Regions from separate parts of the Pseudomonas sp. SDO5215_S409 genome, predicted to be linked through region 2. Evidence: predicted binding sites of a transcription regulator. Region 2 holds the regulator's gene; the other holds the start of a gene.

Region 1 (15,121 bases), on a different contig from region 2:
GATGATCGCCACGACCCGTGCCGGGTTCGACACCATCACCACGTGGGAAGCACCTTTGACCTCGATGGTTTCCTTGGACTTCGCACGCTCGGCCATAAATTTAAGCGCGGCCTCGGGAATATTTTTGTCTGCTGAACCGTATATGAAGTACGACGGCAGGTTTTTCCAGGCAGGATCGCCGGCAGGTTCCTTCAACGCAGCTTCGGTAATCGGGCGTTGGCCGGCGGCCATCAAGCGAGCTTCCTTGGCCGGTACATCGGCGGCGAACTGAACGCCGAACTTGTCTTGCTGGATGTACAGGTCGGTTACGCCGTCTTTGGACAGCACGGGTTTATCCAGGGTCGGGCCCAGGGTGCTGCCCGGGTAGCGGCCGGACAGCTCAAAAGCGGTTTCGCCTTTTTCCGGGGCGAAGGCCGCCACGTAGACCAGTGCCTTGACCTTGCCGCTGCCGTGCACCGCGTTGGAAATCACCGAGCCGCCGTAGGAATGGCCCACCAGAATCACCGGGCCCTGGGTGTGTTCGACGATGTCGGCGACGTAGTCAGCGTCGCTTTTTACCCCGCGCAGCGGGTTGGCTACCGCGATCACCGGGTAGCCTTCAGCTTCGAGGCCTGCGATGACACCGTTCCAGCTGGAGGCGTCGGCGAAGGCGCCGTGCACCAGCACCACGGTGGCTTTTTGCGCCTCGGCAGAGGCGCTGGTCACGCCGCCCAAGGCCAGCGCACCGGTCATGAGGGTGGCGGCAAACAGGGTCGACAAGGCAGGAAAGCGAAGTTTGTTCATGGCGTGGTTCTCTTGGCAGGTTGGCGTTCAAGGCGTTGAACGTGGAGCCATGATGCCGTGCAGGGTTTTACATATGGAGGCTATTAGTCGAGGATATGGCGCAGATCGTCCAAAACGATAAAAAATTTTCTGTAGGTGATTGATGGACCGTTTATCCACGCTTCTCGAGCATTTCGGCATTGGCGCCGATACCTTCCACAGCGGCCCGTTGCAGGGCGCCATCGACATCCGCGACCCGCAGCAACGCGGGCGCGTGTACTTGCTCAAGGAAGGCCAGGCCACGCTGGAAATGTCCGGTGAGCAACGGCGCATCCTGGTGCCCAGCCTGATCCTGGTGCCCCGCCCCCTGCCCCATCGCCTGCTGGCCAACAACGCCGTGGTGGTGTGCGCCGCCCTGCGTTTCGACGGTGGCCTGGACAACCCGCTGGCCGTGGCGTTGTCAGACGCGATCATCATGCCGCTTACGCAAGTGCCCATGATCAGCGGTACGCTGGACTGGCTGTTCAGCGAGGCGTTCAACACCCATTGCGGACGCGAGGCGGTGATGAACCGGCTGTTCGAGCTGATGGTGATTCAGTTCCTGCGGCACATGATGGCCTATCACAGCATGACCACCGGCATGATGTCGGGCCTGGCCGACATGCGCCTGGCACGCGCAATGACGTTGCTGCACAACTGCCCGGAACGGCCGTGGACCGTGGCAGAGATGGCCATTGAGTCCAACATGTCCCGGGCCAGTTTTGCCGCGCATTTTCACCGCGTGGTCGGGCAGACGCCCGCCGATTACGTGCTGTGCTGGCGCGTGAGCCTGGCGCAAAAGCGCCTGCGTGAAGGGCGCCCGATTGCGCTGATTGCCGATGAGGTGGGGTATGAGAGCCCGTCGGCCCTGGCGCGCGCTTTTCGGCGCAAGACCGGCACCAGCCCCCGGGAATGGATGCAGCACCAGGAAGTGGCCCTCTAGCCACTGGCACCTGCCGGGGGTTCGATGCCCCCGGCGGTGCCCTGCCCTGGCAAGGTCGTGTTAGTGCGGCCGTGCCTTGAGGGCAATCACACCCGCATTCTGGTCATACAGCACCACGTTGTTGAAATAGGTCAGCAGGCCTGCGTTGATGCCGGTGAAATTCGCCCCGCCCTTGGCCGGGCTGAAGCGCACGTACGTCGGGCTCTTGTCACCGACATGAAAGTGCTGGCCCATCTCGCTGCCGTCGGCCATTTGCAGGCTGTAGTGCGCCTGGATACCGGCAGGCCAGGCCGGATGCCCGGTGTCGCCCGACACACGAAAGCCCGCCGCGCCGGTATCGAGGATGCTCTCGCCGCAGATCTGCTGGTTATTGTCCAGGCGCTTGAGGCAGCTTTGCAGCCCGTGGTCCTTCCAGAAAGGCGCCGCGTCATTGGCTTTTTTCGGCACGCTTTGCAGGCTGATCGAACGGAACCCCTGGGTTTCATCCGGCCGGGGGTTGATGATCAACTGGCCCGGCGTGTTTTGCCCGGGCAACGGCAGCACCACAATCCAGCGCCCGCCCATGGCCTCCAGCGGGTTGCCCGCGCCCGAGCGGTGCAGGCCAACCCCGATGATGGCCTTGTAGCCTTCGCCCTTGCGGGGGTCGCCGCCGCCGATGAGGAAGTCTTTTTGTGGCACCCACGAGGCCATGCACTTGGGCCGTGCCACGTCGCACTCGACGGTGTCGACCCACTGGATCGGCATGTTCACACTCAGATGCCCAAGCCCGACTTGCGCCTGGGCCAACCGGCCGATCAAGTGCACGCCGCTGCCGTATTGCTCTTTCTCGGGCACGTTCGAGATCTGCGCATCGCCAGGGCGCAACACCCCGGGCATCACCCGCAAGCCCACCGAGCCGGTGTCCAGCTGGGCTTCGACCTGGGTGCTGCCGACCTGTACGGTCACGCTGTAGCGCAAGTCGCCATTGCCCATGACGGTGGAGTGGATCGGCACCACTTCGCGCGCCGCCGCCTGGGAGACACCGGCGGCCAACATCAAGGAGGCGAGCCCCGTCAGACGCGAAAACGAAAAAGCTTTCATCAACGATCAATCCAAGTAAAGGGAGGTGGGCGCGTCCCTGCGCCGGGGAAGTCAACCGGCCGGCTGGCTCATCAGGTTGCATTGGTGGTCTTGCAGTTCTTCGGTAGACGCGCGGTTCAACTCTGAAATCGTCAACCGGGTGGTCAACAACACAAAGTCGCCATTGGCGCCGGGCGCCAGCAGCAGGCTGTAGCGGCCCATCGAGTCGTCCTGGGCCTGCACGTAGTCATGCAGCACGCTCAGCGGGTCGCGCTGGTCGAGCTCGGCGGCAGACAACGTGCGGGCGCTGTAGGTGTGGCCCATGAGTTTGACCGGCAAGGTGCGCCATTGCTCATCCAGCGTGGCGGCCTGTTGCGTGAGGGTCGTGAACACGTCGGGGCGCAGGCACGCAATGTGGATGTGCAGCTGGTTTTGCGAGCGGCCATAACGTGAATTGATCGCCAGCGACACATAGCGGTCGGCGATCGGCGTGGGCAGGCCGGTCGACAACACGTCGCGGTGCTTCCAGGCCTGGGTGAAATAATGCGGCAGCAAGTCGCGGCCCAGGGCAGGGTCTTCGATGCCGGTGACTTTATCGGTGGGGATCAGCAAGTCCTGATAAGGGCCGTTGCGGTCCTTGAACAGGACAAAGCCCTTGTCCGGGTAAACCTGCAGGCAAGGGCTCGGGCCCTGGTGGGCGGCCTGGTTGGGCACGCATTGCTGGCTGACGATGTGCCATAACACGTCGGGGTTGCCCCGCAACTGATAGGCGCCTGCCAGCACCCCGGCACACACCAGGCCACCGGCAATCTTTAATACGGTACTGCGCTTCATGCAACGAAACCTCAACACGACAGGGATGTTCTTTCTTGTTTTTCAACGACCGACATCCCTGTCGCAAAGGTCAACGTTTGGCGGGGGCCATAAATTCCGGGCCCACCGGATCTTTTATCGTGCTGGCCACGATACGGTCGATGTGGTGCAGGTCATCGGCGCTCAGCCGCCAGCCAAAGGCTTCCTCAAACCCTTTCAACTGTTCGGGTTTGCGCGCGCCCCACAGAGCAATGGTGGGCCCCTGGTCGAGCACCCAGCGCAGCGCCAGCGCCAGCACCGACTTGCCGTGGCATTCGCGGGCGTACACCTCGAGCGCCGCCACCGCTGCCAGGTATTGTTCAAAACGCGGGGCCTTGAACTTGGGGTCGAGCTTGCGCACGTCATCGCCTTCAAAACGCGTGGCGGCGTGCATGCTGCCAGTCAACAGGCCACGGCACAGCGAACCGTAGGCCAGCACCACCAGCGAGTGCTGCTTGGCATACGGCAGAATGTCGCTGTCGATGGCCCGCTCAAACAGGTTGTACGGCGGTTGCACGCTGGCAAGGGCGGTGTATTGACGAAAATCGTCCATTTGCGCGGGCGAATAGTTGCTCACGCCCACGCTGAGGATCTTGCCTTCGGCGCGCAGCGTTTCCAGCACCATGGCGGTTTCTTCCTGGGCCACCAGCGGGTCGGGCCAGTGGATCTGGTACAGGTCGATGTAGTCGGTTTCCAGGCGCACCAACGAGTCCTCGATTTCCTTGCGGATACGCTTGGCCGTGGCATTGCGCCGGGTGGTGCCGTCGTCCCATTGCAGGCCGGCCTTGGTGGCGATCACCGCGTCATGACGTACCCCGCGCAGGGCCCGGCCGATCAGTTCTTCGGACAACCCCAGGCCATAGACCGGCGCGGTGTCGATCAGGTTGATCCCGCTGGCCAGCGCATGGCGGATGGTGCGTACCGACACGTCATTGTCGGCACCGCCCCACATTCTGCCGCCCATGGACCAGGTGCCCAGGGCGATGCGCGAAACCGCCTTTTCGATACCCGGGATCCGGATGGTTTCAATACCCATAAAAAAGCCTCCGCCACAAACATTCAGTAAAAAAACCATTACTCTAGATCATCAAAGGTTGAATCGGGCTCAACGCCGCGTTAAACCGAACCCCTACAAAAGGTGCTTGAAATGGCTGCATTTAATCGCTCGGAACTGGCCGACCTCAATGTGTTTATGGCGATCATCCGCCGCCGTAGTTTTCGGCACGCCGCCCATGAACTGGGGGTGACCACCTCGGCCCTGAGCCACACCATGCGCAACCTGGAAACCCGCCTGGGGGTCAAGTTGCTGTACCGCACCAGCCGCGCCGTGGAACCCACCGACGCCGGCGCCCTGCTTGCCGAAAAACTCACCCTGGGCTTTGCCACCATCCAGGAAGGCCTCGACACCCTGGAGCTGTACCGCGAATCACCGATTGGCCGGTTGCGCCTCAACGTGCCCAGGGATGCGGCGATGCTGCTGGTGTCGCCACTGCTGGGCGAGTTCACCCGCGCCTACCCGCAATTGCGCCTGGACGTGATGATCGAAGACCGCATGATCGACATCGTTGCCGAAGGCTACGACGCGGGTATCCGCTACGGCGCCACCGTGCCCCAGGACATGGTGGCGGTGCCGCTGACCGGCGAGCTGCGCTGGGTGATGGTCGCCTCCCCCGCTTACCTGGCGCGGGCAGGCACGCCTGCGGTGCCCAAGGACCTGCTGCAGCACTCCTGCGTGCGCATGTACCTGGGGGACCAGACCACCTACAAATGGGAATTGGGCAATGGCGCCCGGCAACAGCGGCTCGACGTGCCCGGGCATTTCAGCGCGGCCGACACCCAGACCGTGGTCGATGCCGCGCTGCAACACGTGGGCATCGGCTACTGCCTGGAACACCGCGTCAAACAGGAATTGGCGGACGGCCGCCTGGTCGAGGTATTGCCCGAGTGGGCCTGTATCGGCGCGCCGCTGTGCATGTACTACCCCAGCCGGCGCCAGGCACAGCCGGGGTTGCGTCAGTTAGTGGAGATGATTCGCGCGCACGCCGCCGCCATCGGCGCTGGGTGAATCACGCCGGGTCTTTGCGAGGGTCTGCGTCTGGCGCGTCATCCCGATCGTTGAGCGGCACCTGTGCGTCATCCATCAACGAGCCCGGGTCTTCGTTGCCCGGGTCGTTGAGTTCTTCGTCGATTTCACCTGCCATGATTGCGCTCCTCTAACCGCCTTGGGTGTCGATATCGGCATCGGTTTCGGGCTTGTGTTCCTGCTCGGGCTCGAAGTCTGGACTGTAGTCGTTTTCTTCGGCTTTGGGATGGCTCGGGGCCTTGGGGTCTTTGGGCGCGTCTGCGCCGGTGGCGGGCGCGGGCTCGCCGCCGTCGATCGCCGGGTCATTGCGGCCACTGACTTGCGGGTCGTTACGGGGGGTTGTGCTCATGGGTCACCTCTTCGCGGCGCGCGGAAAATGCAGCCTGCGTACAGGTAAGGGTCTGCGCGTGGCCATGAAGTTCATTCCGTTTGCGCCTACGACCCTGGGTTGTCGACCTGGATATAAAACGCATACGCCCCCAGCAGCACCCAGAACACCATGAACAGCCAGGGCACCCGCATGGAAAACATCAGCGACTTGCGATACCCCTTGTGGGACGACTCCATTTCGGAAAACAGCGGCGACTCGTCATAGGCCAGGCCCATCACTGGTTCGCTGCGCAGCAGTTCGCTTTGCTTGTAGTGCCAGTGATCGATGATCACATAGGCCGCCCGGATGCCCGGCCAGGCATTCAGGGAGCTGAGGATGCCCAACGTCGCCAGAAACGCAGGCACCAGCAGGGTAAACAGCTTGCCCCACTCGGGGTTGAGGTTGCCCATGCCGGAAATGAACGCGATCACCAGAAACGACTGCGCTGTTAGATAGGCATCGGTGCGGTTGGCCAAAATAGTGGTTTCGTACTGGATCTCGCGCCGGTAGAAGTCCAGGCGGTCCTTGGGCGAGCCAAAGATCTTGGCACTGTGTTCGGTGTGATCGGTGAGCGCCGACTCCGGCGTGTTCGGTGAAATGATTCTGGGCACGTTCGGCGCTCCGCGCAGGGGTCAATCCCGTTAGAAGAACCGCCACCGCCCGAAGTTCCAGTGGACGCCCTGCACCGTCTTGGCGCAGCACCGGCCGATAACACGCACCGCCTGCGGGCAGCGGTGGCCAAAAACGTGGCGCCAGCGGCTTTCGGGGGCGCTAAACGGGTTTCGGCACAGGCATTGCTTTACTCCTTCAATCACCCACCTGCCCCGCGTGAATACAGGAGCAATCGTCACTCCCCGACACAATCTGCACCTCAAAAGAAAGTAAGGACCAGGCCTGTTGGCACCCAACGCCACGGGCTCATAAAAACATGCGTTTTCTAAAGCGGCAGTGCCCCCAAGGCGTGACCACCGGGCACTGACAAGGTACTGGAATGGCTCGATCTTTCTTTGACGAAATGACAGATGCACAAGGCGTTTGCCGTGCGCACTATCAGGAATTCTCCCGCTGGCTGGCCAATACGCCCCCCGAACTGCTGGCCCAGCGCCGCCGTGAAGCCGACCTGCTGTTTCACCGTGCCGGCATCACCTTCACCTTGTACGGTGACGAACAGGACACCGAGCGCCTGATCCCCTTCGACATCATCCCGCGCAGCATTCCTGCCAGCGAATGGAGCATGATCGAGCGCGGCTGTATCCAGCGTGTGCAAGCGCTGAACCTGTTCCTTGCCGACATCTACCACGACCAGCGCATCATCAAGGCCGGGATCATTCCCGCCGACCAGGTGCTGGGCAACGAGGGTTACCAAAAGGCGATGGTCGGCCTGGACCTGCACCGGGACATCTATTCGCACGTCTCGGGCGTGGACCTGGTACGCGATGGCGACGGCACGTATTACGTGCTGGAAGACAACCTGCGCACCCCCAGCGGCGTGAGCTACATGCTCGAAGACCGCAAAATGATGATGCGCCTGTTCCCCGAAGTGTTCGCCAAGCAGCGCATCGCGCCGGTGGACCACTACCCCAACCTGCTGCTCAAGACCCTGAAAAGCTCCAGCCGCCTGGACAACCCCAACGTGGTGGTGCTGACCCCAGGCCGCTTCAACAGCGCGTTTTTCGAACACGCCTTCCTGGCCCGGGAAATGGGCGTGGAACTGGTCGAGGGTGCCGACCTGTTCGTGCACGACCTCAAGGTGTTCATGCGCACCACCGACGGGCCCAAGCCGGTGGACGTGATTTACCGGCGCATCGACGACGCGTTCCTCGACCCGCAGGCGTTCCGCCCCGACTCGATGCTCGGCGTGCCCGGCCTGGTCGCGGCGTACTGCGCGGGCAACGTGGTGCTGGCCAATGCCATCGGCACCGGGGTTGCGGACGACAAGTCCATCTACCCCTACGTGCCGGACATGATCCGTTTTTACCTCAATGAAGAACCGGTGCTGCAAAACGTGCCGACCTTCCAGTGCCGCAAGCCCGACGAGTTGTCCCACGTACTGGCCAACCTGCCGCAATTGGTGGTCAAGGAAACCCAGGGCTCCGGCGGCTACGGCATGCTGGTCGGCCCCGCCGCCAGCGCGGCCGAAATCGAGGACTTCCGCCAACGCATCAAGGCCCGCCCGCACGCCTACATCGCCCAGCCGACCTTGAGCCTGTCCACCTGCCCGACCTTTGTCGAAAACGGCATCGCACCCCGGCATATCGACCTGCGCCCCTTTGTGCTCTCGGGCAAGGAAACCCGCCTGGTGCCCGGTGGCCTGACCCGCGTGGCACTCAAGGAAGGCTCATTGATCGTCAACTCGTCGCAAGGCGGCGGAACCAAGGACACCTGGGTGGTGGAGGGCTGAATCATGCTGAGTAGAACCGCCGCAGATCTGTACTGGATGTCCCGTTACCTGGAACGCGCCGAAAACCTGGCGCGCATGCTGGAAGTCAGTTATTCGCTGTCGTTGATGCCCCAGGCCGGGCGCAGCGACGGGCTGGACGAACTGGCCATGTCGTTGCTCAGCAGCGGCACCCTGGACAGCTACCTTGAGCGCCACCAACAACTGGACGCCGAACGCATGCTGCACTTCTTTGCCCTGGATGCAGAGAACCCGGCCAGCATCTACAACTGCCTGCGCGCCGCGCGGGGCAACGCCCATGCGGTACGCGGGCGTATCACCGCCGACATGTGGGAAAACCTCAACGCCACCTGGCTGGAAATGCGCAGCATCGCCGCCGGTGGGTTGGCGCGGCATGGCATCAGCCACTTCTGTGACTGGGTCAAGCAGCGCTCGCACCTGTTTCGCGGCGCCACGTCGGGCACCATCATGCGCAACGACGCCTACCGGTTCATCCGCCTGGGCACCTTTGTCGAACGGGCAGACAACACCCTGCGCCTGCTGGATGCGCGCTACGAAATGTTTGGCGAGGAGTCCGAAGAAGTCAGCGACCTGTCGGCACGCGGCTACTACCAGTGGAGCGCGTTGTTGCGCGCGTTGTCGTCGTTCGAGGCCTATACCGAGCTGTACCCGAATGCGCTGAACGCCCGCTCGGTGTCGGAGCTGTTGCTGCTGCGCAGCGACGTGCCCCGCTCGTTGCACGCGTGCATCGAAGAGCTGAACCAGATCCTGGCAGGCTTGCCGGGCAGCTACGGCCGCGCCGCGCAGCGGTTGGCGGCAGAGTTCGAAGCACGGCTGCGCTACACCGGCATCGAAGAAATCCTGGAAGACGGGCTGCATAGCCGCTTGACGGAATTTATCGAAACCGTGCGCGAACTGGCCCGGGCGATACACAGCTCGTACCTGGAAGTGGTCTAGCGTGTTGCCTGCCCGGCGTGTACGCCTAGGGCAGGATTCTGTCAGTTTGGGTCATTGATCGGCGCGCCCAGCGCTTTTATGTTGGGCGCTCACCGACAAGAACAGGCCCAGACCATGTCCGACCTTTCCCTGACCCCTGCCGCTGCACACACCCTGCGACGCTGGCACGCCATGCTTGCCCAGCGCGACTTGAGCGCCCTCCCCGAACTGCTGGCCCCCGACGCGGTGTTCCGCTCGCCCATGGCCCATACGCCCTACCCCGGCGCGCCGGTGGTGTCGATGATTCTCAATACCGTTATCCAAGTGTTCGAGGACTTCACCTACCACCGCGAACTGGCCACCGCCGACGGTCACAGCGTGGTGCTGGAGTTCAGTGCCCGGGTGGGCGACAAGCAGCTCAAGGGCATCGACCTGATTCGCTTCAACGAGCAGGGGCAGATCATCGAGTTTGAAGTGATGGTCCGCCCCTTGAGCGGGCTGCAGGCCCTGGGTGAGGAAATGGGCCGGCGCCTGGCCCCTTACCTGGCCCAGGCGCGCGGCTGAGGCTTACTGGTTTTTCACCAGCACCGGCTCCGCCCGGTACTGGTCGGGGAACAGCTGTTTAAGGCTGGCCACCTTCGGCAGGTCGTTGATCACGATGTACGGGTAGGTCGGGTTTTGCGTCAGGAAGTCCTGGTGATAGGACTCGGCCGGGTAGAACGTCTTGCCCATCTCGATACGGGTCACGATGGGCTTGTCAAAGGACTTTGCCGCGTCGAGCTGGGCGATGTAGGCCTGGGCGACCTTTTGCTGCTCGGCATTTTGCGCAAAGATCGCCGAGCGGTACTGGGTGCCGGTGTCCGGGCCCTGGCGGTTGAGTTCGGTGGGGTTGTGGGCCACCGAAAAATAGATCTGCAACAGCTTGCCGTAGCTGACCTTGCTGGGGTCGTACGTGACCGAGACGGACTCGGCATGGCCGGTATCGCCGTCACTGACGCTTTCGTACTGGGCGGTGCTGGGTGCGCCGCCGTCGTAACCCGACACGGCGTTCTTGACGCCTTGCACATGCTGGAACACGCCCTGCACACCCCAGAAGCAGCCCCCGGCGAACACCGCCGTTTGCAGTTTGCCGTCGCTCGGCAGGTCCAGCGCAGGTGGCGCGATGCTCACCGCGTCCTCGGACGAGCCAAAGGAAAACGCCGAGCTTTGGCCCACAAAAGCGGCCAAGGCCACTACCGGTAAATACCTGAGAATTTTCATCGAATTGACTCCTCAACAACAGATCGGGGGTTGCGCATCAATCAGCCAAACGTGAAGGCGTAGGCCGCCGCGTTCGGGTCCAGGAACTCGATGCTGAAGGTTCGGTCCTGCACGGCACCGGGTTGACGCACCAGTTGATACAGACGTTGCTCGGTCACGGTGCCGCTGCCATCGGGCGCCACGTCGCTGCCGTGGGCATCGCCCGGCGCCTGGCCGTCCACCATGACCTTGAAGCGCACCGGCTTGCCGTCGGCGCCCGGGCCCAGCACCAGGTGCAGGTCACGGGCGTGGAAGCGGTAGACGATCTTGCCGTTGGCCGCCGCCACGGTGGCCTGCTGGCCGCCGACGTTCCATTGGCCTTCCAGGGTCCAGTTGTTGAGGGCCAGGCTGCCAGCGGCCGGGTAAGTCGCCACTTTGTCGGTGACCAGCGTGCCGCTGGACACGAAGTTCTCGGCGCGCTGGAAGCCCAGGTAGGTTTCCGGCGATTGCACGGCGCCCATGTCGGGTGCCTGCTCCACGCCCTTGGCGTCAGCGTTGATCAGGCCGCCTGCGACGTTGGTGTGACCGGCTTCACGCAGCAACTGCTGGATCACCCGCTCGGACTCGGGGTATTCGCCCTCGCCAAAGTGGTGGTAGCGAATCTGGCCCTTGGCGTCGACGAAGTAGTGGGCGGGCCAGTACTGGTTATTGAAGGCGCGCCAGATCTTGTAGTTGTTGTCGATGGCCACCGGGTAAGTGATGCCCAGGTCTTTCATGGCCTTGGTGACGTTGTTGACGTCGCGTTCAAAGGCAAATTCCGGTGCATGCACACCAATCACCACCAAGCCCTGATCGCGGTACTTGTCGGCCCAGGCCTTGACGTACGGCAGCGAGCGCAGGCAGTTGATGCACGAGTAGGTCCAGAAATCCACCAGCACCACCTTGCCCTTGAGCCCTTCGGCGGTCAGCGGTTCGGAGTTGAGCCACTGCACCGCACCGTCCAGGGACGGCAATGTGCCTTCCACCGGCAGGGTTTCATTGTGGTCGGCCGCCATCATCATCGCCCCACCAGCCATCATCGCGCCGTCCTTGGGTTCGGGTTTGGCGGTCAGGTGGTCGACCAGCCGTTGCTCAAGGCCGCCGGTGGAAGCGGTGGAGAAACGCGCCAACACGCCGGTGTCCAAGCCCAACGCAATGGCGGCAACACCGGCCAGCATCAAGGCACCCAACCCGCGACGGACCCATTCACCGGCACCCAGCGAACGTTTCATCAGGCCAAACACCTTGCCGCCCACCAGCAGCGCCAAGGCCAGGGAAGTGGCCGCACCGGCCGCATACGCCAGCAGCAGCAAGGTGGTGCCCACGCTGGCGCCTTGCAACGCCGCGCCCGTCAACACCAGCCCCAGGATCGGCCCGGCGCACGGCGCCCACAGCAAGCCGGTGGCCACGCCGATCATGAACGACGCCCCCGGACGTGGCCGTGAATCCACCCCGGCGGCTTCCGACAGGCGACTGCCCGCGGCCACCAGAGGCCGTGTCAGGCGTTCGGACAGTTGCGGCAGCAGCAGCGTCAGCCCGAACAAAGCGACAAACACCAGCGCCAGCCAGCGCCCGTATTGGTTGAGTTGCACCACCCAACCGCCGCCCACCGCGGCCAGCGAGGCGACGGCGGCAAAGGTCACGGCCATGCCCAACAGTAACGGCAAGCCGCTGCGCACGAACGGCTGCCCGGTGCGGGCGAACACAAACGGCAACACCGGCAGGATGCACGGGCTGACGATGGTCAACACGCCGCCCAAGTACGAAAGAATCAAGAGCCACATAAAAAAGTCCTTATGAAATAGACGGCTCAGGCCGCAGTAAACGTCATCGCCAGGCCATTCATGCAGTAACGCAGGCCGGTCGGTTGCGGGCCGTCATCAAACACATGCCCTTGGTGCCCGCCGCAGCGGCGGCAGTGGATTTCCGTGCGCACCACGCCATAGGAGGTGTCGGTGTGGCTGGCCACGGCGTTGTCCAGTGGCTGCCAGAAGCTCGGCCAGCCGGTGTGGCTGTTGAACTTGGTGGCCGAGGAAAACAGCGGCAACGCACACCCGGCGCAGGCAAACGTGCCGTCGCGGTGTTCATCGTTGAGCGCGCTGCTGTAGGGACGTTCGGTGCCCTCCTCACGCAGGATCTCGTAGCGGTCGGCGCCCAGCAGTTGCTGCCACTCGGCCTGGGTGTGGTTCACCTCGAAGGTTTCGGCGGCCTGGACCTCGCTGATCAGGTTGATTTTCTTCAGCAGGCCACCGGCCAGCAGGGCCACCCCGAGGCCGCCACCGGCCAGGAGTATCTGTCGACGTGAGTGCATGGCGTTCTCCTTGTTTGTAATGTGCCCATCCTGGCGCACGGCGGGTCGCGAAATCCTCACGTACACTTAAACAATTCGTGATAACTCCAGCGCAGCAAAACCCGCACAATGCGCGCATTCACTAAACAGGTTGTTGAATATGGATCAGCCCAAACGAGTCCTGGTCGTCGAGGACGACGCCCACATTGCCGACCTGATCTGCCTGCACCTGCGTGACGAACGCTTCACCGTGGTGCACAGCGCCGACGGCAACGAGGCCCTGAAACTGTTGGAACAAGGCGGTTGGGACGCGCTGATCCTGGACCTGATGCTGCCCGGCGTGGACGGCCTGGAGATCTGCCGCCGCGCCCGCGCCATGGTGCGCTACACCCCGATCATCATCACCAGTGCGCGCTCCAGCGAGATGCACCGCATCCTCGGCCTGGAGCTGGGCGCCGATGACTACCTGGCCAAGCCGTTCTCGATGTCCGAGCTGGTGGCGCGGGTCAAGGCGCTGCTGCGCCGGGTGGACGCCATGGCCCGCAACCTGAAAATGGACGCGGGCAGCCTCGACCTCGGGCCGCTGTTCATCAACCCGCTCACCCGCGAAGCCACCCTGGCGGGCCAGCGCCTGGACCTTACCCCCCGGGAATTCGACCTGCTGTATTTCTTTGCCCGCCAGCCGGGCACGGTGTTTTCGCGCATGGACCTGCTCAACGCCGTCTGGGGCTATAGCCATGAAGGCTACGAGCACACGGTCAACACCCACATCAACCGCCTGCGCGCCAAGGTCGAAACCGACCCCGCCAACCCCGCGCGCATCCTCACAGTGTGGGGGCGCGGCTATAAATTTGCCGAGCAACAAGCATGAGACTCACCCTCACGCAGCGCCTGTCGCTGGTGTTTGCCGTGTTGCTGCTGATTTGCAGCGGCACCTCGGCGTGGCTGCAAGTGCGCTCCAACCGCATGCACGAGCTGGAAGTGGTACAGGGCCTGTCCCGCGACCTGGCCGCGCACATTGCCCGCGACACTCAATTGATGGACGCCGACGGCCTCAAGCCGGACGCGGTCCGCAACCTGTTCAGCCAATTGATGCTGGTCAACCCCAGTGTCGAGGTGTACCTGCTGGATATCGACGGGCGCGTGGTGGGCAACGCCGCGCCCGCCGGGCACTTGCGCCGCGAGCAGGTCAACCTGGAGCCGGTGCGGCGCTTTCTCAGCGGTGCGCGCCTGCCCATCGTCGGCGACGACCCGCGCAGCCCCAGCGGCATGAAGGTGTTCAGCGCCGCGCCCCTGCAAGCCAATGGTCGCCAGACCGGCTTTTTGTACGTGGTGCTGCTGGGTGAAGCCCACGATGTGTTTGACGCGCAAGACGCCACCAGCGTGGCGTTGAATATTGCCCTGTGGTCCATCGCCCTCGTCGCCCTGCTCTGCCTGCTGGCGGGCCTGGCCGCGTTTGCCTGGATCACCCGCCCGCTGCGCCAGCTCACCGAAAAGGTCGGCCAGTTCGATATCAACGGCGCGCCCAAAGCGCCCCCGCCTGCGCCAGCCAGCGTGTCGAGCCAGGATGAAATCGCCGTGCTGGGCCACGCCTTCGGCCAGATGGAAACCCGCCTGGGCGAACAATGGCGGGCCATCACCCACCAGGACCAGGAGCGCCGGGAGATGGTCGCCAATATCTCCCACGACCTGCGCACCCCGCTCGCGTCGCTGCACGGCTACCTGGAAACCCTGTCACTCAAGGACGCCAGCCTGAGCCCGGACGAGCGTCGCCGCTACCTGGGCATTGCGCTGGACCAAAGCCGCAAGGTCGGCGGCCTGGCCCAATCACTGCTGGAGCTGGTGCGCCTGGAACACGGGTTTGTGCAGCCGGTGATCGAAGGGTTTTCCCTGCCGGACCTAGTGCAAGACATCTTCCAGAAGTTCGAACTGACCGCCGAAGCGCGCGCCATCACCCTCACGGCCAGCCTGCCGCCCTCGGTGCCCACGGTGTACGCCGACCTCGGCCTGATCGAACGGGTGCTGACCAACCTGCTGGACAACGCCCTGCGCCATACGCCGCTAAAGGGCGATATCGAGATTGCCGTCGCGCTCAAGGCCGATCGCGTACA
Region 2 (15,121 bases):
CTGATGTTGGCGCCCATGGCGATCAGGAAGTTCGCCAGGTCGACCACTTCCGGCTCGCGCGCGGCGTTTTGCAGGACGCTGCGGCCGTTGGCCAGGGCAGCGGCCATCATGATGTTCTCGGTCCCGGTCACGCTGACGGTATCAAAGAAGAAGTTCGCGCCACGCAGGCCGCCTTCTGGCGCCTTGGCCTTGATGTAGCCGCCTTCGACGTCGATGACCGCGCCCATGGCTTCCAGGCCACGGATGTGCAGGTCGACCGGGCGCGAACCAATGGCGCAACCGCCAGGCAAAGCCACTTCGGCTTCACCAAAGCGGGCAACCATCGGGCCCAGCACCAGGATGGAGGCGCGCATGGTTTTCACCAGCTCGTACGGCGCAACCAGGGTCTTGATGGTGCGCGGATCGATTTCGACCGCCAGTTTTTCGTCGATGATCGGCTCGATGCCCATACGGCCGAACAACTCGATCATGGTGGTGATGTCGTGCAGGTGCGGCAGGTTGGCCACGGTGACCGGGCCGTCGCACAGCAACGTGGCGGCCAGAATCGGCAGGGCGGAGTTCTTCGCCCCGGAAATGCGGATCTCGCCATCAAGACGAGCGCCACCGGTAATAATCAATTTATCCATAAAAATCTCGACGCCTAGAGGGGCTCAGGTGCGCTCGGCCCAGGCCGCGCGGCTGAAAAATTTCATAGTGACCGCATGGATGCTGCCGTCGGTGATCCACGGGTTCAAATGGGCATAGATCTGCTGCTGACGCTTGACCGGGCTCAATGCCGCCAGTTCATCGCTAATCACATTCAGCTGGAAGTTGCAGCCTTCGCCCTCAACTTCGACGTTCGTTTCGGGCAGCTTTGCTTCAAGGAAGCTCTTAACTTCTAGGGCCTGCATGATCAACCTCTATCGGCGCCCAGTGCGCGCGGGTCGCACATCATACAAAAAAGCCCCGCGCCTGCGAACCCCGCATGGCAGGACTCTGACGGGGGGCTTCTTTAAATGTATGGCTCAAGGATGCGCCAGCAGCTCGGTCAAACCGCAAACCTGGGCAATTTCACGCATATCTTCGGGCATGGCACGGATGCTGACGGCTTTTTTGGCCGCCTGGGCATCGCGCAAAAAGCACAGCAGCAAGGACAAGCCGACGCTGGTGGACTTCACGACCGAGGAGCAATCCAGCACCAGCGCAGGCGCGGTGCTGGCATTGATCAGCGCCTGGCCCTGCTTGCGCAGGGCAGGCCCGGAGCGGTAATCGAGCACGCCACTGATGAACAGCTCGCCCGCCTCTCCCTGACGAATGGCCGATTCGGTCATTGGGCAGGTTTCCCGGCAGCTTTGTCGGTTTCTTCCTTGGCCTTGGCCACTTCACCGGCCCAACCATTGATGGTCTTGTCCAGATCGTTGCCATTGCGCTGCATCGCGTCCGCGAACTGGTCACGGAACAGCTTGCCGATATTGATACCGTTGATGATCACGTTACGCAGCTTCCACTCGCCGTTGACCTTTTCCAGCGTGTACGACACTGGGTACACGGCGCCGTTGCTGCCCTTGACGGTCATGCCAACGCTGGTGCGGTCGTCCGACTCGTCCTTGGGCGCATCCACGGTGATGCCCTGGTTGTTGTACTCGAGCAAGGCGTTGCCATAGAACTGGAACAAACCGCGCTTGAAGTTTTCCTGGAAGCGGGTCATCTGGTCAGGCGTGGCTTTGCGCGAGTACTTCACGGTCATGATGCTGCGGGAAATGCCTTCGGCATCCACCACCGGACCGACAATGGTATTGAGCGCCTCGTAAAACTTTGTAGGGTCCTGCTTGTAGGCTTCCTTGTTGGCGCTCAGGTCCGACAACATTTTGTTGGTGGTGTCCTGGACCAGGTCGTGCGCAGAGCCTGCCGCGTTAGCCATCAACGGCAGCGCTGCAAGCAGTACCAACAGGCCACGTCGCAAGGTGGAGATCATGAACACATTCCTCATTTGGCGTCTTTATTGACGGTATTGAGCAGGAATTTACCGATCAAATCCTCCAGCACCAACGACGACTGTGTGTCATGAATGGTCGAGCCATCCTTGAGCAAGGCTGTTTCCCCGCCCACGCTGATGCCGATGTACTTCTCGCCCAGCAGGCCTGCCGTGAGAATGGATGCGGTGGAGTCGGTCGGAAGGTTATTCACGCTCTTGTCCACTTGCATCGTCACGCGGCCGGTGAAGCTGTCGCGATCAAGATCGATAGCAGTGACCTTGCCGATGGTCACACCGGCCATGGTCACTTTAGCTCTGACAGTCAAACCGGCGATATTGTCGAAATAAGCATAAAGTTTATAGGTGTCGGCCGTCGGGCTGGCCGAAAGGCCGCTGACTCGCAGGGCCAGCAACAGTAAAGCCAGGATGCCAGCCAGCAAGAAAAGGCCTACACCGATTTCCACAGTGCGGTTTTGCATCAGAAATCTCCAAACATCAAGGCGGTCAAAATGAAGTCAAGGCCCAGTACCGCCAGCGAGGCGTACACAACGGTCTTGGTAGTGGCGCGACTGATCCCTTCTGAAGTGGGCTCACAGTCATAGCCTTGGAATACGGCGATCCAGGTCACGACAAAGGCAAAAACGATGCTTTTGATCACACCGTTGAGCACATCACCGGAAAAGGTCACGCTGTTTTGCATGTTGGCCCAGTAGGAACCGTCATAGACGCCCAGCCAGTCCACAGCCACCCACGAGCCGCCCCAGATACCCACCACGCTGAAGATTGTCGCCAGCAGAGGCAAGGAAATGAAGCCGGCCCACAGGCGCGGGGCCACGATGTACTTGAGCGGGTCCACGCCGATCATTTCCAGGCTGGACAGCTGCTCGGTGGCCTTCATGTTGCCGATCTCGGCGGTCAGCGCCGAACCTGCGCGGCCGGCAAACAGCAATGCCGTCACCACCGGGCCCAGTTCACGCAACAGCGTCAGGGCCACCATCTGCCCCACCGCCTGCTCGGAACCGTAGCTGGACAAGATGTTGAACCCCTGCAGCGCCAGCACCATGCCGATAAAAATACCGGACACCACGATGATCACCAGGGACATCACGCCCACAGCGTGCAGTTGCTTGAGCAACAGGCCAAAGCTGCCGGCAATGCTGCCGCGACCGAGCAGGGCGTGAAACAGAAAAATCGTCGACCGGCCAAGCACCGACAGGATATCGATGGCGGCATGCCCGAAAAGGCGGACCCTTTCGATTAAAGATGTCTTGCGCATCAGCGCTTCCCCAGGAGATCTGCGCGGTAGTCCGCTGCCGGAAAGTGAAAAGGCACAGGGCCATCGGGATCGCCGGTCATGAATTGACGAATGCGCGGGTTGTCAGCGTTCATCAGCTCCTCAGGAGTGCCCTGGCCCAGCACCTGCCCATCACCGACCACATAGAGGTAGTCGGCAATGCTCGCGGTTTCGGCCAAGTCGTGGGACACCACGATGCTGGTGATACCCAGTGCATCGTTGAGCAAGCGGATGAGCCGCACCAGAACGCCCATGGCGATAGGGTCCTGGCCGACGAAAGGCTCGTCGTACATGAGGATCTGAGGGTCCAGCGCAATGGCCCGCGCCAGGGCGACACGACGCTTCATGCCGCCGGACAACTCGTCAGGCATCAGGTCGATGGCACCGCGCAGCCCTACGGCCTGCAGTTTCAGCAACACAATGTCACGAATCATTTCATCAGAAAGCTGAGTGTGCACCCGCAGCGGGAACGCGACGTTTTCGAAAACATCGAGGTCGGTGAACAGTGCACCGCTCTGGAACAGCACGCCCATGTGTTTGCGCGCATCGAACAGGTCGCTGCGCGACAACGTCGGCAGGTTTTGCCCGTTGACCCACACTTCGCCGGCACTGGGGCGCAATTGCATGCCGATCAGGCGCAACAGCGTAGTTTTGCCGCAACCGGACGGCCCCATGATGCCCGTGACCTTGCCGCGGGGAATGCGAATATCCACATTATTGAAGATGCTGCGCGTACCGCGCTTGAAGGACACACCCTTCAGCTCGACCGCGTAGGCGTTATCGGCACTCATCTAAACTCCTTGGGATGCAGCCTTTCACTCAGACACTTTGTTTTCGACAAATGCTTGCGCCGATTAGACACAAAGGCTGTGCGGACCGAACTGGCGGCGAACTATATCACCGCTGACACAGCGCGCCAAAGGCCGCAGCAGAGCTTGTTCAGATTAAGGACAGCTAAAAAATGTGGCTGAGTATCAATCTCGGGCAGCACCGGAATAAACCCTGACGAACTAGCGTGAGGGAATTGTGCATTACCGTTATAATCGCCGACTTTTCGTCAGGCTATACGATTTCAGACATGAGCCAATCCAGCGACCTCATCGAATCCGCACAACGCACCATCCGCCTCGAGCTTGAAGCCGTAGAGGGCTTGCTGGCCCATATCGACGCGGATTTCGTACGCGCCTGCGAGATGATTCTGGCCAGCACCGGCCGTGTTGTCGTGGTGGGCATGGGTAAATCCGGCCACGTCGGCAACAAGATTGCCGCGACCTTGGCCAGCACCGGCACCACCGCTTTTTTTGTCCACCCCGCCGAGGCCAGCCACGGCGACATGGGCATGATCACCAAGGATGACATCATCCTGGCGCTGTCCAACTCCGGCACCACCCACGAAATCGTGACCCTGCTGCCCCTGATCAAACGCCTGGGCATCAAGATGATCAGCATCACCGGCAACCCGCAGTCCACGCTGGCCAAGGCGGCCGAGGTGAACCTGAACGTACACGTTGCCCATGAGGCGTGCCCGCTGAACCTGGCCCCCACCTCCTCCACCACCGCCGCGCTGGTCATGGGCGACGCCCTGGCCGTGGCGCTGCTGGACGCGCGCGGGTTCACCGCTGAAGACTTCGCGTTTTCTCACCCGGGCGGCGCCCTGGGCCGTCGCCTGCTGCTCAAGGTGGACAACGTGATGCACGCCGGCGACGAACTGCCGCACGTACCACGCGGCACGCTGCTCAAGGACGCCCTGATGGAAATGACCCGCAAGGGCCTGGGCATGACCGTCATCCTGGAGGCTGACGGGCGCCTTGCCGGGGTGTTCACCGACGGCGACCTGCGCCGCACGCTGGACCGCACCATCGATATCCATACCGCCATCATCGACGCCGTGATGACCCCGCACGGCAAGACCGCGCGCCCGGACATGCTGGCCGCCGAGGCCCTGAAAATCATGGAAGACCACAAGATTGGCGCCCTGGTCGTCGTCGACAGTGACGACCGTCCGATTGGCGCCCTGAACATGCACGACTTGTTGCGTGCGGGAGTGATGTAAATGACCACAGACCTGATGCAACGTGGCAAACACATCAAGCTGGCGATTTTCGACGTCGACGGCGTGCTGACCGACGGCCGCCTGTACTTTTTGGAAGACGGCAGCGAATTCAAGACCTTCAATACCCTGGACGGCCAAGGCATCAAAATGCTGATGGCGGCAGGCGTGCAGACAGGCATCATCAGCGGTCGCAAGACGCCAGTGGTGGAACGTCGCGCACAAAACCTGGGAATTCCTCACCTCTATCAGGGCCGCGAAGATAAACTGGTGGTTCTGGACGAGCTTCTTGGCCAACTCAACCTAAGCTATGAGCAGGTCGCCTACCTGGGTGATGACCTGCCCGACCTGCCGGTCATTCGCCGGGTCGGCCTGGGCATGGCCGTCGCCAATGCGGCGGCGTTTGTACGCGAGCACGCCCACGGAGTGACGACCGCACGGGGCGGCGAAGGCGCTGCCCGTGAGTTCTGCGAGCTGATCCTGCGCGCCCAAGGCAGCCTTGAAGCGGCCCACGCCGCCTACCTATAGAGCGTTTTATGCTGAGCAAAAAAATTCGCAACTTCCTGATATTCGGGGTCATCGCCGCACTGTTCCTGGCGGTGGGCTACTGGAATATCAGCCCGGAGCGCTTCCTCGACAAGCCTGTTGCACAGGTCGACGAAGGCGCTATCGACTATTACGCCATCAACGCCCATAGCATCCAGTTCCTGCCCGACGGCAAGGTTCAGTATGAAATGACCTCCGACAAAGTCGAGCACCTGAAGGCGTCGGAAGTCACCCTGCTGACCAAGCCGGACATGAACCTGTACCGCGGCGCGGAATTCCCGTGGCATGTCACCAGTGATCGTGGCGAGGTCAACCCGGACGGCACCCAGGTGGAATTGATCGACTCGGTGCGCGTAGCCCGCACCGACGCAAAGAATCGCGAGACGCTTATTACTACAACTCGCATGACCGTATTCCCACAACAGCAATATGCGCAGACCGAGCAAAACGTTAGAATCGACGGCGCTGGCGGTGTATCGACTGGCAAGGGAATGAAGGCGTATTTGAAAGACAGCAGGATACACCTGCTATCGAACGTAAGAGGACAGTATGAGGCTCGTTAAAACCCTCCCTATTTTGCTCGGTCTGGGCGCAGCACTGGGAAGCGTGAGCGCCTGGGCTCTGCCGAACGATAGCCAGCAACCGATCCACATCCAGGCCGACGACGCGCAGCTGGATGACAAGCAAGGCATCGCCACCTACAAGGGCGACGTGATCATCACCCAGGGCTCGATGAAAGTGACGGGTAACACCGTGACACTGACTCGCACCCCTGCGGGCGATATCGACGTGGTTACGTCGGTAGGCAACCTTGCGTATTTTGAACAACTGCAAAAACCTGGCGACACGGTGCCGGTCAAAGGCTACGGCCTGACCATCCAGTACCATGCCCAGCAAAACCGCATCGTGCTGATCGACAAAGCCAAGGTCGTCAATGACGGCAACACCACCGAAGGCGAGAAAATCGTCTACGACACCGTGAAGCAGGTTGCCCAGGCGGGTCGCGCCAACGGCAACAAAGTGACCGCGCCACGTCCACGTATCGACATGGTTATCCAGCCGAAGAAGAAGGCCGAGTAATGGCAACCCTAAAAGCCCAGCATCTGGCCAAGGCCTATAAAAGCCGTCAGGTCGTGCGCGACGTCAGCCTGTCGATCGACAGCGGCCAGATCGTCGGCTTGCTCGGCCCCAACGGTGCCGGCAAGACCACGTGTTTCTACATGATTGTCGGCCTGGTTCAGGCAGACCAGGGCCGTGTGCTGATCGACGACCTGGACGTCAGCCACCAGCCAATGCACGGTCGTGCGCGCGCAGGTATCGGCTATCTGCCTCAAGAAGCGTCGATCTTCCGCAAGTTGTCGGTATCGGACAACATCATGGCGATCCTGGAAACCCGCAAGGAACTCGACCACGCCGGGCGCAAGCAAGAGCTGGAAAACCTGCTGCAGGAATTCCACATCAACCACATTCGCGACAACCTCGGCATGAGCCTTTCCGGCGGCGAACGTCGTCGCGTGGAAATCGCCCGCGCCCTGGCCACGGCGCCGAAATTCATCCTGCTGGATGAACCTTTCGCCGGTGTGGACCCGATCTCCGTAGGCGATATCAAGCAGATCATCCATCACCTCAAGGCGAAGGGCATCGGCGTACTGATCACCGACCACAACGTACGCGAGACGCTGGATATCTGCGAAACCGCGTACATCGTCAACGATGGACAGCTGATTGCCGAAGGCGACTCCGCCACCATCCTGGCCAACCAGTTGGTCAAGGAAGTGTACCTGGGGCACGAGTTCCGCCTGTAACACCATGGTATGAGGCCCTGCACACTGGAGCGCGCGCGATAAAAACCTCAGTGTTTTTATTGTTACCGCGCTCTAGGCAAGGCCCCCGATATCAGGCATATAATTTGCTTATGTTTGGCGCTCACGCGCCCTGTCGTGGATGGCGCACTGCGCCGGCGAATAAGGTGTTAAGCCCCTGCCATGAAACCATCGCTAGTCCTGAGAATGGGCCAGCAGCTGACGATGACCCCGCAGCTGCAACAGGCCATCCGCCTGCTCCAATTGTCGACCCTGGACCTGCAACAGGAAATCCAGGAGGCCCTGGAGTCCAATCCGATGCTCGAACGTCAGGAAGAAGGCGACGACTTCGATAACGCCGACCCCCTGGCCGACAACATCGAGCAAAAGCCCAACACCGACGTACAGGAACCCTCCTACCAGGAAACCGCCCCGACGGTGGACAACCTCGAGGACGGCGAATGGGGCGAGCGCATTCCCAACGAGCTCCCTGTGGACACCGCCTGGGAAGACGTCTACCAGACCAGCGCCAGTAGTCTGCCAAGCAACGATGACGACGAATGGGACTTCACCACCCGCACGTCTGCCGGCGAGAGCCTGCAAAGCCACCTGCTCTGGCAGCTGAATTTGGCCCCCATGTCGGACACCGACCGCCTGATCGCCGTCACCTTGATCGATTGCATCAACAATCAGGGTTACCTGGACGAAACCCTCGAGGAAATTCTCGAAGCCTTCGACCCGGAACTGGACATCGAACTGGACGAAATCGAAGCCGTCCTGCACCGCATCCAACAATTTGAACCGGCCGGCATCGGCGCCCGTAACCTGGGTGAGTGCCTGCTGCTGCAACTGCGTCAACTGCCCGCCAAGACGCCTTGGCTGAGCGAGGCGCAACGCCTGGTGACCGACTACATCGACCTGCTGGGCAGCCGCGACTATAGCCAGTTGATGCGCCGCATGAAGCTCAAGGAAGATGACCTGCGTCACGTCATCGAGCTGGTACAAAGCCTCAACCCGCGTCCCGGCTCGCAAATCGAGTCCACCGAAGCCGAGTACGTAGTGCCAGACGTGATCGTGCGCAAGGACAACGAACGCTGGCTGGTGGAACTGAACCAGGAATCGGTGCCACGCCTGCGGGTCAACCCGCAATACGCAGGCTTCGTGCGCCGCGCCGACACCAGCGCCGACAACACCTTCATGCGCAACCAGTTGCAGGAAGCCCGCTGGTTCATCAAGAGCCTGCAAAGCCGCAACGAAACCCTGATGAAAGTGGCCACCCAGATCGTCGAGCACCAGCGCGGCTTCCTGGAATATGGCGACGAAGCCATGAAACCGCTGGTCTTGCACGACATCGCCGAAGCGGTGGGCATGCACGAATCGACGATTTCCCGGGTAACCACGCAAAAATTCATGCATACCCCACGGGGTATTTATGAGCTGAAATACTTTTTCTCCAGCCATGTCAGTACCTCCGAAGGCGGCGAATGCTCGTCCACGGCGATCCGCGCAATCATCAAGAAACTGGTTGCAGCGGAAAATCAGAAAAAGCCGTTGAGTGACAGCAAGATCGCTGGTTTACTGGAGGCACAAGGCATTCAGGTAGCCCGTCGCACGGTCGCCAAGTATCGCGAATCCCTCGGGATCGCGCCTTCCAGCGAGCGCAAGCGTTTGATGTGACGGGTTCGCCATAGCGTTCCGGCAGCAGGCACCCCGGCCTGCTGCTTTATGCACTGGCAACGAAGGAGAAGCTGTATGCAAGTCAACATCAGTGGACACCATGTAGAAGTCACTCCACCGCTGCGCGACTACGTCGAGCAGAAGCTCAAGAGGCTCGAGGGGCATTTCGACAAGATCACCAACGTGCAGGTCATCATGAAGGTCGACAAGCTTCAGCAGAAAATTGAAGCGACCCTGCAGATCCCCGGGGGTGAAGTCGTCGCCAACGCCGAGCACGAAGACATGTATGCCTCAATCGACTTGCTCACCGACAAGCTTGATCGCCAACTCAAAAAGCATAAGGAAAAGAACCTGAGCCTGCTGCAAGGCACGGGTCGTTAACTCTCCCCCCATGATCCGACTTGAAACCATCCTGACCCCCGGCCGTTCCCTCGTGAACGCGCCGGGCGGCAGTAAAAAGAAAGCCCTCGAACAAATTGCCAACCTGATCAGCCGCGAAGTGCCTGAGCTGGAAATGCAAGAGGTGTACGAGGCTCTGATCGCCCGTGAAAAGCTCGGCTCGACCGGCTTTGGCAACGGCATCGCCATTCCCCATTGCCGCCTTAAAGGCTGCGAAGCCCCGGTGAGCGCCTTGCTGCACCTGGACGCACCCATTGATTTTGACGCCATTGATGGCGCCCCGGTCGACCTGCTGTTTGTGCTGCTGGTCCCGCAGGCTGCCACCGATGCGCACCTGGAGCTGCTTCGGCAGATCGCCAGCATGCTTGACCGCAAGGAAGTACGCGACAAACTGCGCAGCGCCGCCACCAACGAGGCGCTCTACCACGTTGTCCTGGATGAACAAAACGGGCAGTAATCATGCGTTTGATCATCGTCAGCGGCCGCTCTGGCTCGGGTAAAAGTACCGCCCTCAATGTGCTTGAGGACAACGGGTTCTACTGCATCGACAACCTGCCCGCGGGCCTTTTGCCGGAGCTGGCAGAACGCGCCCTGATCCATACCGAACTGGCGCAACCGCTGGTCGCTGTCTCGATCGACGCCCGCAACCTGCCCAGCCACCTCACGCGCTTTCCCGAGTTGCTGGCCGAGGTGCGCGCCAAGCACATCCATTGCGACGTGCTGTACCTGGATGCCGACGAAGAAACCCTGCTCAAGCGGTTCTCCGAAACCCGCCGACGCCACCCCCTGAGCAGTCCTCATCGCTCGCTGGCCGAAGCCATCGAGGACGAAACCAGCCTGCTCGGGCCGATCATTGATCTGGCCGACCTCAAGATCAACACCACGGACCTGAACCTGTATCAACTGCGCGATGCCATCAAGCTGCGCCTGTTGAACCAGCCAGAGCCCGGCACCGCCTTTTTGGTGGAGTCCTTCGGCTTCAAACGGGGCATGCCGGTGGATGCCGACCTGGTGTTTGACGTGCGCTGCCTGCCCAATCCGTACTGGAAACCCGAGCTGCGGGAACAGTCGGGGCTGGATGCGCCCGTGGCCGAGTACCTGGCCGCGCAACCGGATGTCGAGGAGATGTTCCAGGACATTTCCAGCTACCTGCTCAAATGGCTGCCCCGCTTTGCGGCCAGTAATCGCGCTTATGTCACCATCGCCATTGGTTGCACCGGCGGCCATCACCGCTCCGTCTACCTGACCGAACGCATTGGCCAGTTGTTGCAGCAAACCCTCAAGAATGTCCAGGTTCGCCACCGCGACCTCATCTGAAAGGAACACCCCCGCGATGCCCGCTCTGGAAATTGAAATCATCAACAAATTGGGTTTGCACGCCCGTGCTTCGGCCAAGTTCGTCGGCGTTGCCGGGCAGTTTCCTTGCCAGATTCGTGCGGGGCGCTCACCAGACTCCATGGTCGACGGCAAAAGCATCATGGCAATGATGATGCTGGCCGCTGGCAAGGGCACCACCATTCATCTGAAGACCGAAGGCGAGCAGGAAGTCGAAGCGATGAACGCGTTGGTGGCGTTGATCAACAACTTTTTTGACGAGGGTGAGTAACGCCACCCTCAAAGGCCAGGGCTAAAACGGCGTCATCCCAGCGCCGTGTCCATCACCATCATCAAGCAGAACCCGATACACAGTCCCAGGCTCGCAAGCTTTTCATGGCCATTGTGCCGGGACTCGGGAATGACTTCATGAGTCACCACCAGCAACATCGCCCCAGCGGCCAGCGCCAGGCCCAGCGGCAGTAACACCTCGGCCAGGGTGACAAGCCAGGCACACAGCACGGCGAACAAAGGCTCGACAAGACCCGACGCCGCCCCAATCAGAAACGCCTTGACCCGCGACATCCCTGCCCCGGCCAGTACCAACGCAATCACCAGGCCCTCCGGTACATCCTGCAAGGCAATGCCCATGGCGAGGCTGTCGGCACCGGGCATGCCGCCCCCCGCCGATACGCCGACAGCCATGCCCTCGGGAATGTTGTGGGCAATGATGGCCGCGACAAACAACCAGATTCGTGGAGCAATGACCGCACGTTCGGGGCTTTCCAACCGCCTCTCAGGCGTGGTGCCTGACACTTTGCGGTCCACCAGATACAGGCCGAAGGCACCGAGCATAATGCCAAAACTGACCAACCCGCTTGCGCCCCAAGGGGCCAGCCCAAGGTGCTCAGCGGCAGCAATACCGGGCACGATCAGCGAAAACGCCGTGGCAGCCAGCATCACGCCAGCACCAAAACCCAGCAAGGCATCATTTAACGCCTGGGGCATTCGGCGAATCACCAACACCGGCACCGCACCCAATGCGGTGCCCAGCGCACAAATGGCGCCGCCTTGCAGCGCCCGCAACATACGCGGCTCCAGCTCCAGCCAGGCCATGCCTTTGGCCACCAGCAATGCAGTCCCTGCCAACATCAACAGCGAGCCAAACGCATAACGAAACATTCGCACGCTGCTGATCGCCAGTGTTTCCGTGCCCATAGTCAGCCTTAGATCTTGTTGTAGGTGGGGGTTCAGGCCAACGCGGCCTGATAACGTTCAGCGACTTCCGGCCAGTTGACGACGCTATAGAACGCATTGATGTATTCGGGGCGACGGTTTTGATACAGCAGGTAATAAGCGTGCTCCCAGACATCCAACCCCAGCACCGGCGTATTACCGTTCATCAGCGGGCTGTCCTGGTTGCCGCTGCTTTCCACCACCAGGGTCTTTTGCGGCGTGACGCTCAGCCAGGCCCAACCGCTGCCAAAACGCGTCAAGGCCGCCTTGGTGAACGCTTCCTTGAAACGTTCGAAGCCGCCCAATTGCTCGTCAATCGCCTGACCCAAAGCACCATCGGGCTTGCCACCGCCCTTGGGCGACATGACCGCCCAGAAAAGCGAATGGTTGGCATGCCCACCGCCCTGATTGATCACCGCCGTGCGCAACGTTTCAGGCAATTGCTGGACGCTGGACACCAGTTTCTCCACGGGCCAGCCGGCAAATTCGGTGCCCTCGATCGCCGCATTGAGGTTATTGATGTAAGTCTGGTGGTGCTTGGTGTAGTGGATCTCCATGGTTTGCGCATCGATATGCGGTTCCAGGGCATCGTAGGCGTAGGGCAAAGCCGGCAAGGTGTAGGTCATATCAATGTGCTCCGTAGGAAGGGCTGTTGCGGGTCGACGCCTCGGGCTGCGCCGCATGGTTGCCCAGCAGGCGATGGGTACGCGGGTACTCGCCGTGCTCGCTGATGAAATTGAGCAGTTCGACGTAGGTCTTGCTGCTCTGGCGCAACGCCGCTTCACGCAATTGCGGGCTCAGGCGGGTGTCTTGCAGGGTCTGAAGCAACCGTTGGTGGATGGCGCAGAGGTACTCCGCGCTTTCCTCTGGCTGGTTAAGACGCATGTGCAGGTCCGCCAGGTTGTGGTGAGAAATAACGCAGGCCGCCACTGCTTCGTCGGCATCCGCCCAGCGCTCGAACAACACAAGCGCCAGGGCCAGGGCTTGCAGGTAATGCTCGCGCGCATCGACCAATTCGCCGTTCATAAAGCAGCGATTGGCGCGCTCGATCGTGCGTTTCCAGTGCTCCATGGTGAACCTCCAAAGCAGAGTGGGTAATTACACGCCGCCGGCCGTGAGTTTTTCCGGGTTCAGCAGGACTTCCAGTTGGCTGCGCGGCAGGTCGGTATATTCCAGGGCGACCTCAATCACCGGCCGGCCTTGCTGGTAGGCCGTCTTGGCGATTTGCGCGGCCTTTTGGTAACCGATGATCGGGTTAAGCGCGGTCACCAGAATCGGGTTGCGCGACAGCGCTTCCTTGAGCTTGGCCTCGTTGACCTTGAAGCTGGCGATGGCCTTGTCAGCCAATAAACGGCTGGAGTTGGCCAGCAACTCCAGGCTGCCAAGCAGGTTTTGCGCGATGATCGGCAACATCACGTTGAGTTCGAAGTTGCCGGACTGGCCAGCGATCGTGATCACTGTGTCGTTGCCGATCACCTGCGCCGCCACCATGGCCGTGGCTTCGGGAATCACCGGGTTGACCTTGCCCGGCATGATCGAAGAACCCGGCTGCAAACCTTCCAGCTCGATTTCACCAAGGCCGGCAAGCGGACCAGAGTTCATCCAGCGCAGGTCGTTGGCGATTTTCATCAGCGTTACAGCGATGGCCTTGAGCTGCCCGGACACCGCGACGGCAGTATCCTGGGACCCAATCAGGGCAAACAGGTTGACACCCGGCGTGAATTTCACCTGGGTCAGACTGCTCAAGTGTTGGCTGAAACGTGCAGCGAACTCCGGATGCGCGTTGATGCCCGTGCCCACCGCCGTACCGCCCTGGGCCAGCGCTTGCAGGCTGGGCAGCAAGTCTTGCAAATGCGCGATATTGGCCTTGAGCTGCTGGGCCCAGCCGTTTAGCACCTGGCTCATCCGCACGGGCATGGCGTCCATCAGGTGGGTACGGCCGGTCTTGACGAAACCGTGCACTTCTTCAGCCTTGCGTTCGATCACCTGCACCAGGTGCAGCAGCGCAGGCAGGGTTTGCTCATGCAGCACCAACGCCGCGCTGACGTGGATGGTGGTCGGGATAATGTCGTTGCTGCTTTGTCCGCAATTGACGTGATCGTTGGGGTTCACCGGCTCGCCCAGCAAGCGGCTGGCCAGCGTGGCGATGACCTCGTTGGCGTTCATGTTGGAACTGGTGCCGGAACCGGTCTGGAAGATATCCACCGGAAAATGCTGCATGAAGTCGCCTTCCAACAGGCCTTGGGCAGCATCGACGATCGCCTTGCCCTGGCCAGCACTCAGTTGGTTGAGCTCGATATTGGCCTTGGCCGCCGCCGCCTTGGCCAGGATCAGCGCACGAATGAACGGCGCGGGCATGCGCTGGTGGCTGGTGGGAAAGTTGTTCACCGCGCGCTGGGTTTGGGCGCCATAGAGGGCCTCGGCGGGCACGTTCAGTTCGCCCATGCTGTCGCGTTCGATACGGGTGTTACTCATCGGAAGATCCTTGCACCAGGTCAGTGTGAGAAATCGAGGGCAGCAACTGGCAGCTCGCCAATTGCCAGGCAAAGGTTTGCCAGCGCTTGAGGCGGCAGGCACAACCGGACAGTTTTTCCATGTCTCGCAGCGGTCGCCACGCCTGGTCCAGGCACAAGGAGCGCCAATGCCACGGCAGGACGATATCGCTGGCGGTGTCGAGCAGGAGGCGAAAAGAGGTTTCTGCGATGGTCCACGGATGCGTTGCGGTGCAACAGCCGAGGTAACGGCCTTCGGCCAGGTAATGCTCGATCAGTCGGGGCTCGTCAGGATTAAGGCCGCAGCGGATTTGACGGCTCATCCAGCGCCAGCTGTCCAGGTAAGGATCCTCGTGC

What was found. Region 2 encodes sigma-54, which starts transcription at its own class of promoters, with help from an activator protein. Its sites were predicted from a motif close to ANTGGCATNNANNTTGCTNT; they were not measured.
Region 1: the regulator sigma-54 is predicted to act here: its motif matches at 6,890-6,909, upstream of ACW9H9_RS00440 (circularly permuted type 2 ATP-grasp protein).

The regions. Positions count from the first base shown of each region.
Region 1 is NZ_JBSVWN010000001.1:150,233-165,353, forward strand. Features, by position in the region: gene ACW9H9_RS00395 (alpha/beta fold hydrolase) at 1-783, opposite strand, end outside; gene ACW9H9_RS00400 (cupin domain-containing protein) at 926-1,744, shown strand; gene ACW9H9_RS00405 (hypothetical protein) at 1,805-2,824, opposite strand; gene ACW9H9_RS00410 (CDP-diacylglycerol diphosphatase) at 2,876-3,637, opposite strand; gene ACW9H9_RS00415 (aldo/keto reductase) at 3,708-4,691, opposite strand; gene ACW9H9_RS00420 (LysR family transcriptional regulator) at 4,803-5,720, shown strand; gene ACW9H9_RS00425 (hypothetical protein) at 5,722-5,856, opposite strand; gene ACW9H9_RS00430 (hypothetical protein) at 5,869-6,087, opposite strand; gene ACW9H9_RS00435 (hypothetical protein) at 6,174-6,719, opposite strand; gene ACW9H9_RS00440 (circularly permuted type 2 ATP-grasp protein) at 7,100-8,509, shown strand; gene ACW9H9_RS00445 (alpha-E domain-containing protein) at 8,513-9,463, shown strand; gene ACW9H9_RS00450 (nuclear transport factor 2 family protein) at 9,578-10,006, shown strand; gene msrA (peptide-methionine (S)-S-oxide reductase MsrA) at 10,010-10,702, opposite strand; gene ACW9H9_RS00460 (cytochrome c biogenesis protein DipZ) at 10,744-12,504, opposite strand; gene msrB (peptide-methionine (R)-S-oxide reductase MsrB) at 12,531-13,031, opposite strand; gene ACW9H9_RS00470 (response regulator transcription factor) at 13,171-13,881, shown strand; gene ACW9H9_RS00475 (HAMP domain-containing sensor histidine kinase) at 13,878-15,121, shown strand, end outside.
Region 2 is NZ_JBSVWN010000017.1:70,293-85,413, reverse strand. Features, by position in the region: gene murA (UDP-N-acetylglucosamine 1-carboxyvinyltransferase) at 1-626, opposite strand, end outside; gene ACW9H9_RS11735 (BolA family protein) at 651-890, opposite strand; gene ACW9H9_RS11730 (STAS domain-containing protein) at 1,005-1,310, opposite strand; gene ACW9H9_RS11725 (MlaC/ttg2D family ABC transporter substrate-binding protein) at 1,307-1,954, opposite strand; gene mlaD (outer membrane lipid asymmetry maintenance protein MlaD) at 1,966-2,433, opposite strand; gene mlaE (lipid asymmetry maintenance ABC transporter permease subunit MlaE) at 2,433-3,230, opposite strand; gene ACW9H9_RS11710 (ATP-binding cassette domain-containing protein) at 3,230-4,039, opposite strand; gene ACW9H9_RS11705 (KpsF/GutQ family sugar-phosphate isomerase) at 4,327-5,301, shown strand; gene ACW9H9_RS11700 (KdsC family phosphatase) at 5,302-5,826, shown strand; gene lptC (LPS export ABC transporter periplasmic protein LptC) at 5,835-6,407, shown strand; gene lptA (lipopolysaccharide transport periplasmic protein LptA) at 6,394-6,924, shown strand; gene lptB (LPS export ABC transporter ATP-binding protein) at 6,924-7,649, shown strand; gene ACW9H9_RS11680 (RNA polymerase factor sigma-54) at 7,830-9,323, shown strand; gene hpf (ribosome hibernation-promoting factor, HPF/YfiA family) at 9,399-9,704, shown strand; gene ptsN (PTS IIA-like nitrogen regulatory protein PtsN) at 9,715-10,179, shown strand; gene rapZ (RNase adapter RapZ) at 10,182-11,039, shown strand; gene ACW9H9_RS11660 (HPr family phosphocarrier protein) at 11,056-11,328, shown strand; gene ACW9H9_RS11655 (ZIP family metal transporter) at 11,361-12,254, opposite strand; gene ACW9H9_RS11650 (superoxide dismutase) at 12,287-12,898, opposite strand; gene ACW9H9_RS11645 (hypothetical protein) at 12,900-13,343, opposite strand; gene ACW9H9_RS11640 (class II fumarate hydratase) at 13,371-14,747, opposite strand; gene ACW9H9_RS11635 (FagA protein) at 14,740-15,121, opposite strand, start outside.